Regions from separate parts of the Blautia sp. SC05B48 genome, predicted to be linked through region 3. Evidence: riboswitches for the same ligand, from Rfam matches in the RefSeq annotation. Region 3 holds a riboswitch; each other region holds the start of a gene.
The links. A riboswitch is a leader RNA that binds a small molecule or an ion and turns the genes downstream of it on or off. The one in region 3 is predicted to bind cobalamin.

Region 1 (2,205 bases), 900 kb from region 3:
CATACGGTGATCAGAAGCACCGTAAAGCTATAGCTCAGTGAATACCGGCTGCCCCAGAGAAGTCTTGATAAAATACATCGTCCCAGCTGATCAGTACCTAAAGGATATGCCGCCGACGGATTCTTTAATTTTATCGAAACATCCACAAGTAGTGGATCATGTGGCGCCAGTACAGGTGCAAAAATAGCTGCCAATACAAAAATTATGACCACCATCAATCCTATTTTTGTTTTTGGTGACCGGAATACCTGTTTCCAGTACAGATTCTGGATCATGCTTTTTTCTGTTTTCTGCTTTCTTCTGCTTCCCATTCTATGATCTCTCCTTTACTTTAACTGGATTCGCCGGTCAATCGCAGAATAGGCGATATCCACAAGAAAATTTAATACTACAATGCCAACAGCCAGAATAAAGATAAAACATTGCAGCACCGGAGTGTCTTTTGAGATCACGGATTTCAATGCCAGATTTCCGATTCCCTGAATTGAAAAAATACTTTCTATCACAGCTGAGCCACAGAAAAAACCAATCACAATTGATACCAGACGTGTCAGCACAGGAATCAGGATATTTTTCAGACCATGACGCAAAATTACATTTACAGATGACAATCCCTTAGCTCTGCTGGCACGTATGTAATCCTGCTTCAGCACCTGTATCATATTGGTACGGATCAATCTCGTCATAATTCCAAAGAAACTGATATCCATGGCAAATGCCGCAAGAATCGGGATGCCTCCGGCATCTCCTCCGATCACGGAAATCACTTTTAGCTTTACTCCAAATATATAGAGCAGCATCAGACCGATCCAGAAAGACGGCATAGATACACTGAGGGACGACAAAATGCGAATGACTTTATCCAGAACTCTGTTTTCATAAATTGCCGACAAAATTCCGAGAGGGACTGATACGATCATCAACAATAAAAACGAAGTAACTGCCAGTTTAAATGTCTGTGGAAAATATCTTTTTAATTCCTCAAAAGCCGGTTTTCTGGTAGAATATGATTTTCCAAAATCGCCATGAAGTGCCTGATCCAGCCATTTCCCGTATTGTACCAGCACCGGCTGATCCAGTCCTTCCTCATGCCGTACTTCTTCTATCTGCTCCGGTGACGGGTGCTCGTATTTTTTCTCCGCCAGAACTCTGGCCGCATCACCTGCCGATATAAAACTCAGCATAAAAATAATAAATGTAACCGCCAGAACTACCGGAATCATAAATATAAAACGCTTTGCAATTACTTTTCCCATTTTCATTTCTCCTCATTTTTCATCTGTTTATTCGGTTAAAATAAAAAAGGCTGATATGATCCAGCATCATATCAGCACAAAAAACAAACCTCCACCTCAGGCAGAGCTTATTCCTTCTGTATCCCATCCGAATCAGAATTCTTCTGTCAAAAAGGCAAGTCTCCTGACTCCAGTTCTTCCTACTTACCATCTTCCCGGATCTCTCCAGTGATATTTTGGTTTTCGTCCCTGTCACAGTAGCGGTGGCTGTTCTGGCATTTCACCAGATTCCTTATTAAGTACTTTATACACCCTTCTGACTATTCAATTTTCATAGTTGCAACGAATAAGTACATAATATCATACTTTTCTTTTTATATAAATAGTTTTTCTGTCAAATATGAAATATCTGAACATTTCATATTAAAACCCGGATATTTTCCGCCTGTATATCATTATAGATTCCTCAAGTAAATGACATTATGTATGAACAGTGACTTCTTTATATTTCCGTATAATGATCATATAACTTACGAATAATAAAACAGCTGCGCTGCTCCATGCACAGATCTCTGCATAGTATATTCCATCTTCGCCGATCATTTTTGGCAGCAGCAGCGCAACACTGACACGCATTATAAATTCTGCAATGCCGCTGGCAAGCGGAATCAAAGTATTACCCAGGCCCTGGATAGCGGAACGATACACATACAGCAGATACAGCACCCACAAAAAAACAGCCATAATAAACAAATACTTATATGCTATATCCAATACCTGTCGGGTCTGATCCGGTTCACCGGATACAAACAGGGACAGTACATTACGTCCAAACAACACCATCATACCGGAAATGAAAGCCGAAGTGAGCACTGCCATATAAGTGCCGCTGCGCACACCTTTTCGAATCCTCTGATATTTCTTTGCACCAAGATTCTGGCCTACATAGGTTGTAATAGCATATCCATAT
Region 2 (2,205 bases), 140 kb from region 3:
AATGAGATCGCCTACGCACAGCAGCAGGCTACAGATTATGCAAACCTTCTTGCAGAGCAGACTGCAGAGCTTCAGAGATTAGAGGCTGAGCGTATTGCAGCAGAGGAAGAGGCAAGACGTCAGGCCGAGGCTGAAGCAGCAGCGAGAGCACAGGCTGAGGCAGAAGAGGAAGCAAGACGCCAGGCAGAGCAGGAAGCACAGCAGGATGAGGCGGACGAGAGCGAAGATGTACAGTACGATGAGGACGGCAACGTGATCGAGAATACAGATGAGGATACTGCAGAGGATGACACCGAGCATGTGGATGAAGATGCAGACAATGTGATCGAGGATGATGCGTCCGGGGATACTGAGAATACAGAGGATAATGCAGACGCAGATTACGATAACAGCACAGATGCATCCGAAGAAAGTGCAGAGGACACATCCTCAGACAGTGACAGTCCTTCTTACAGCAGCGGTTCAGGATCTTCTGTTGTGAATTATGCCACACAGTTTGTAGGAAATCCTTACGTATGGGGCGGAACAAGCCTTACCAATGGTGCAGACTGCTCCGGATTTGTACAGAGTGTCTATGCGAACTTCGGAGTCAGCCTTCCGAGAACATCCTATGAGCAGCAGAATGCAGGTACAGAAGTATCCTACGCAGATGCACAGCCGGGAGATTTGATCTGCTATGGCGGACACGTGGCTATTTACATGGGTAATGGCCAGATCGTTCATGCATCGAACTCTCAGGACGGGATCAAGATCAGCAATGATGCTACATACAGAACAATTGTATCTGTAAGACGTCTTGTATAATAAGAACGTACAACAGAAAATAAAAACACAGCAGCCCGACAGCAGTTTGTCGGGCTGTTTTTGACGTCGGAAAAAACACTGAAAACCTATGGAACGGAGTGAACAGCAATAAAACATGCTCATAAATATATAAATATTGAAAATAGTATTGACATATAATTAACAGGATGTTATTATGATGTCAGTATAATTCCATATTGAACATAGCAAGTGCTGAGGATGGCTGACAGTTATGTATTGATTATCAGAGATCCGCAGAAAAGGGAATCAGGTGTGAAACCTGAGCGATCCGGTCACTGTAACGGAGGAGCAAATCTCATAGTCCATTGTACGTATGTATGAGAAGGAGAGAGGAGCCATGATCCCGGAGCCAGGAAACCTGCTTGTTATGGCGAGGTTAAACTTCCGTGTAAAGTGTAACAACCATTTCAGGGACTCCGCACCCCTGGGACGTTGTCTACTTTTTTACGAGAGTAGGCATTTTTTTATGGAATGCGCCTGTTCATATGAATTATACATGATTAAATGGCAGGCGATACTACTCCGGATACATTCGTTCCCTCCGCGCACTCATGAACGGATTATATTTCTACCCCGGGGTGGCATCGCTACCTCTTTTTTTATAGGAAAATTTATGCGTGGTTATGTCAGGAGAGGAGAAAAGAGCCATGGAGAAGCCATACTGGGAAGGCAAAGAATACTCTTACTTCAGCCACAAAAAATGTGAGTACTTTCCATGCCATAAAGGAGCAGATCCGGAGAACTTCAACTGTCTGTTCTGCTATTGTCCTTTATATGCACTGGGAGATAAATGTGGTGGTAATTTTCGCTTTACGGAAAGCGGCATCAAAGACTGCACCGAATGCAAGCTTCCTCACAGAAGAGAGAACTTCGGATATGTTACAGGTAAATATAGCGAGCTTGCGGAAATTGTACGGAAGCAGCGGGAAAAATAAAAAACAGGTCAGTTCAGGTACAGGAAAATGCATATTCCTGTGTTTGAACTGGCCTGTTTTGTTTTGGGGTGGACAATAGCTGTTATCTGTCGGAAAAATACAGAAGATCATTCTCTGGTTTGGAGAAAAACCTTGAGTCTGGGAAGCTGGTTGTTGAGGATCAGCTGTTCCGGAAACATGGCCTGATGAACAAACTCAGCAGCATAGGTAAAATCTCCGATATGCTCCGGGCCATGGCTGTCACTGGAAAGAAGCAGCGGCAGATCATATTTGCGGCAGCATCGAAGGATCTCGAAACAGTTTTCTCTTGTGTCGCCACGATAGCCATAAGGTGCAAGAGAAGCTTCGTTGATCTCAAAGATCGTGCCGGTTTCCCTGGCAGCCCTTGCAAGCGCATCATAATTAACCGGGTAATGAGTGTTATCACTATGTCCGAGGATCTTCA
Region 3 (2,205 bases):
GCAGAGGCCTATACAGTCCGTGAAACCCTGGAAGAGGTCATTGAACTTACCGGTTATGTGAAGGAACTGGAGGCAGAGAAAACGGAGGAGGCTCAGGCGAGGATCGAAAATATCGACGAGCTGATCTCCAAGACAGAATCCTTCCAGGAAGCCATGGAGGAGGCCGGACAGCCGGCAACACTTTCTGCATTTCTGGAGGAGATCGCACTGGTGGCAGATATCGATTCTGTTGATCCGGATCAGGATTATGTGCTGCTGATGACTCTTCACAGTGCCAAGGGACTGGAGTTCCCAAATGTATTTATCGTGGGAATGGAGGACGGTGTTTTTCCGGGATATGCTTCCATCTGGTCCGGTGATCCGTCGGATATCGAGGAGGAGCGAAGGCTCTGTTATGTGGGGATCACCCGTGCCATGAAGGAACTGACTTTAACCTGTGCAAAACAGCGGATGATCCGTGGGGAGACTCAGTATAACCGTGTGTCACGTTTTGTAAGGGAGGTTCCACGGGAGCTGGTAGATCTTGGACATACCATTCAGGAGAAAAAGCCCAGAGTAGATGATATCGTATCTCCGAAAAGCGCCTATGCCCAGATGAAAATGAATTTCCAGGCAAAGAGCACCCTGCAGAAAAAAGATTTCACAGTGAAGAAGGCGGACAGCCTGGACTATGGTGAGGGAGACACGGTCCGTCATGTGAAATTCGGAGTCGGTATCGTAAAAAATATCGCAGACGGCGGCAGAGACTACGAAGTGACGGTAGACTTTGACAAAGTCGGCGTGAAAAAAATGTTCGCCGGTTTTGCCAAGCTGAAAAAGATCTGAGAGGGATCTCTCCGGGCAGACTATTTCTGCAAAAAACTGTAAAAATCCGGCCTCAAGGTTGTAATTGGAAAACCGGTATGTTAGAATCAGTATCAGCGTAATTGAATTGCTGTGAAGTGAACAGTATCACCGGCACATATGCTGCCGGATACTGTGAGGAGGGAATCGGGTAAAAAGCCTGAGCGGTTGCGGCCACTGTATACAGAAGAAGGGATTTCACATGCCATTGCAGAAACTCATGTGAGAAGGCGAAATCCCGATGTCAGAGAGATTCTGGAGAAAATTCTGATACATCATTCATGATCGGCTAAAAGATGAATGGTGTATCAGTTTTTATTTTGCGGAGTTTTTTCTGAGTCTGTAAGTCAGGAAACCTGCTTGACAGTATGTAAGTGGGAGCTTCCGTACAAAGTGTTCCGTGCAGATTTTATGAAGCCCCATCTTTTCGGTTACCCATAGGCAACAGGAGATAAAACAGGCGAAAAGAGAGGAAATGAAATGAAAAACAAGTATGTATCCACAAGAATCATGGCAATGGTAATGGCAGCGGCAATGACCGTATCAGCAGCTCCGGCTGTTTATGCCGCAGAGAGAGCAGACTCCGAGACCATCAAGGAAGACAACCAGCCGGCAGCAGAAGACAGTACAGAGTCTGCAGACATCGAAGATTCTTCCGCAGAGGCAACCAAGACAGAATATCCTCTGACCATCACAACCTATGATTACGATGGAAACGAAATCGAAACCACTTATGAAAAAGCACCGGAAAAAGTCCTTGCTGTATATCAGGGAAGCATTGAGACTATGCTCGCACTTGGTCTGGAAGACCACCTGGTAGCTACCGCAGGTCTTGATAATGAAGTTCCGGAAGATCTCAAAGAAGCATTCTCAAAAACAAATTATCTTGACGAATTTACCCCATCCCTTGAAACTGTAACAATGCTGGAGCCGGACATGATCTTATCCTGGAGCTCTCTTTTCTCTGATAAGAATCTGGGAAATGTAACAGACTGGATCGACAAAGGCTGCAACACCTACTACAACACCAATACTCGTCCGGACGGCGACAGAACACTGGAAAATGAATTCACAGATATCTTAAATATCGGAAAGATCTTCGATGTACAGGACAAAGCACAGGCTATCGTTGATGATGCAAAAGCAGTGATCGACAAAACTCTTACTGCAACTGCAGATGTAAAAGACAAACCAAGCGTAATGGTATTGGAGCCTCTTGGAGATGACATCACAAACTATGGCGTAAAGAGCCTTGGCGGAGATATGGTAACACAGTTAGGCGCAACTCTTGCAAACCCGGATGCTTCCACCGTTGGAAAAGAGGATATCATCGCAGCCAACCCTGACGTGATCTTTGTGGTT
Region 4 (2,205 bases), 130 kb from region 3:
ACTGAAGACGGTTATGCAGTTTTTGTAGGAGATGAGCGTTACGAGGGAACTTACTGTATCATCTCCGCAGGACGAAGCGGAAGTAAATGGATGGAGACGGTATGTACAGAGCTTAAGATCCCGACTCTTTCCAACCGTGTGGACATTGGAGTCCGTGTGGAGCTTCCGGCGGAGGTTTTCAGCCGTCTGACAGATGAGCTTTATGAGAGCAAGATCGTTTACAGAACTGAGAAGTTTGAGGATATGGTTCGTACCTTCTGCATGAACCCGCGAGGTGTTGTCGTGAATGAAAATACCAACGGTATTATCACAGTAAACGGTCACAGCTACGAAGATCCGGCAAAGCATACCAACAATACAAACTTTGCCCTTCTGGTATCCAAGCATTTCTCAGAGCCGTTCCATGACAGCAACGGATACGGTGAGAGCATTGCAAGACTTTCCAATATGCTTGGCGGTGGTGTTATGGTACAGCGGTTCGGAGATCTGATTCGCGGAAGACGAAGCACAAAAGCCCGTATTGAGGAAAGCTTCGTAACACCTACACTTTCTGCGACACCGGGAGATTTAAGCCTTGTTATGCCGAAACGTATCCTGGATGGCATCATCGAGATGATCTATGCCCTGGATAAGATCGCACCGGGAACCGCGGATGACGATACTTTGCTTTATGGCGTGGAGGTTAAATTCTACAACATGGAGGTTGAGATCGACGAAAATCTGGAAACTTGCCACAAGGGTCTCTTTGTTATCGGAGACTGCAGCGGCGTGACACACTCTCTTTCCCATGCATCTGCCAGCGGAATCTACGTAGCCAGATACCTGGAGCAGGAGTATTTTAACAGATAAACTGCAGAGCAGTTTATCTGTTATGAGCAAGTAGCGAATATTTGGTGTAAGACAGTCCTTTTCTGATATCAGGGTGATGACAGAAAGGGGCTGTTTTTTATGCAGGATGTGCATGAAGATTGGAGAAAGTATTCTGATAATAACTGACAGATACAGGGAGAAAACCGGTTACTGTTCACTGGTAATATTTCGCGAGGTGTTTTTTTGTGAGCGAAGATCACAGAAAACCGTGAATCGTCTGACATCAATCTTGACAAATTTATGAGTTTGTGGTAAAAGTTAGATAACCAGGTAAAAGAAAATATGTGCAAATGTTATAATGATAAGGTTGCATCCAGTCGGATGTGCAAAAGAGAATCCGGTGAGAATCCGGAACGATACCGTCACTGTGAAAGGGGAGCTGCTTTTATAACCACTGGGAGACCGGGAAGGGAAAGCAGTGTGGAACCAAGTCAGGAGAACTGCCTTATTGTGAGATCCAGGGATTCGCGGTTTACGAATCGGTATTCTCCATAACAATACAGAACTTCTTTTTATGTATTTGTATTGCGCAGAGAATCATGTGTGAGCAGGCGGCCGCAGAGAGCTGCTGTTTTTTTGTACATATCAGTATTCTGGAAATACATGAAAAGAGGACAATGAGAAATGAAAAGAAAAACAATGTTAGCTCTGATGCTCGCAGTTTCCATGACATGCTCTATGGGTGCGGCTACAACAGCAATGGCAGCAGAGGATTCTGCTACAGAAGAGAACGCTGAGGCAGCTGATACCACAGAGGCTTCTGATGCAGATCAGGAAGCAGCAGATAATGTAGCAGCTCTGATCGACAAGATCTATGTACAGGAAAGAAACGACACAACAGATGAGGACTGCAAGGCAGCCAAAGAAGCATGGGATGCTCTGACAGATGCTCAGAAAGAGCTGGTAGAGGGTGAGAATGCAGATCCGGATTATTTCGGACGTGACACAGGAGATGCTTCCAAGGACGATCCGCGTAACCAGGATGAGATCGGTGAGAATGAACTTCTTGTTGTAAGCTTTGGTACTTCCTTCAATGACAGCCGTGCAGAGGATGTCAAGGGAATCGAGGATGCTCTTGCAGAAGCTTATCCGGACTGGTCTGTAAGAAGAGCATTTACAGCACAGATCATCATCAACCATGTAGAGGCAAGAGATAATGAAGTGATCGATAACATGCAGCAGGCTCTTGACCGTGCAGTAGAGAATGGTGTTAAGAATCTGGTTGTACAGCCTACCCATCTGATGCATGGTGCTGAGTACGATGAGATGACAGAAGCAATCAATGGCTATAAAGATAAATTCGAGTCTGTAGCTATCGCAGAGCCAATGCTCGGT

Region 1: another riboswitch for cobalamin. It lies ahead of EYS05_RS05335 (ABC transporter permease); the one in region 3 lies ahead of EYS05_RS09545 (ABC transporter substrate-binding protein).
Region 2: another riboswitch for cobalamin. It lies ahead of EYS05_RS10180 (cysteine-rich small domain-containing protein); the one in region 3 lies ahead of EYS05_RS09545 (ABC transporter substrate-binding protein).
Region 4: another riboswitch for cobalamin. It lies ahead of EYS05_RS10115 (sirohydrochlorin cobaltochelatase); the one in region 3 lies ahead of EYS05_RS09545 (ABC transporter substrate-binding protein).

Annotation. Positions count from the first base shown of each region.
Region 1 covers NZ_CP040518.1:1,173,461-1,175,665, forward strand. The annotation lists gene nikC (nickel transporter permease) at 1-311, opposite strand, end outside; gene EYS05_RS05335 (ABC transporter permease) at 327-1,256, opposite strand; cobalamin riboswitch at 1,393-1,566, opposite strand; gene EYS05_RS05340 (MATE family efflux transporter) at 1,716-2,205, opposite strand, start outside.
Region 2 covers NZ_CP040518.1:2,220,069-2,222,273, forward strand. The annotation lists gene EYS05_RS10175 (C40 family peptidase) at 1-804, shown strand, start outside; cobalamin riboswitch at 1,007-1,195, shown strand; gene EYS05_RS10180 (cysteine-rich small domain-containing protein) at 1,473-1,760, shown strand; gene EYS05_RS10185 (phosphatase) at 1,868-2,205, opposite strand, start outside.
Region 3 covers NZ_CP040518.1:2,077,680-2,079,884, forward strand. The annotation lists gene pcrA (DNA helicase PcrA) at 1-825, shown strand, start outside; cobalamin riboswitch at 927-1,217, shown strand; gene EYS05_RS09545 (ABC transporter substrate-binding protein) at 1,324-2,205, shown strand, end outside.
Region 4 covers NZ_CP040518.1:2,203,524-2,205,728, forward strand. The annotation lists gene EYS05_RS10110 (NAD(P)/FAD-dependent oxidoreductase) at 1-849, shown strand, start outside; cobalamin riboswitch at 1,158-1,332, shown strand; gene EYS05_RS10115 (sirohydrochlorin cobaltochelatase) at 1,495-2,205, shown strand, end outside.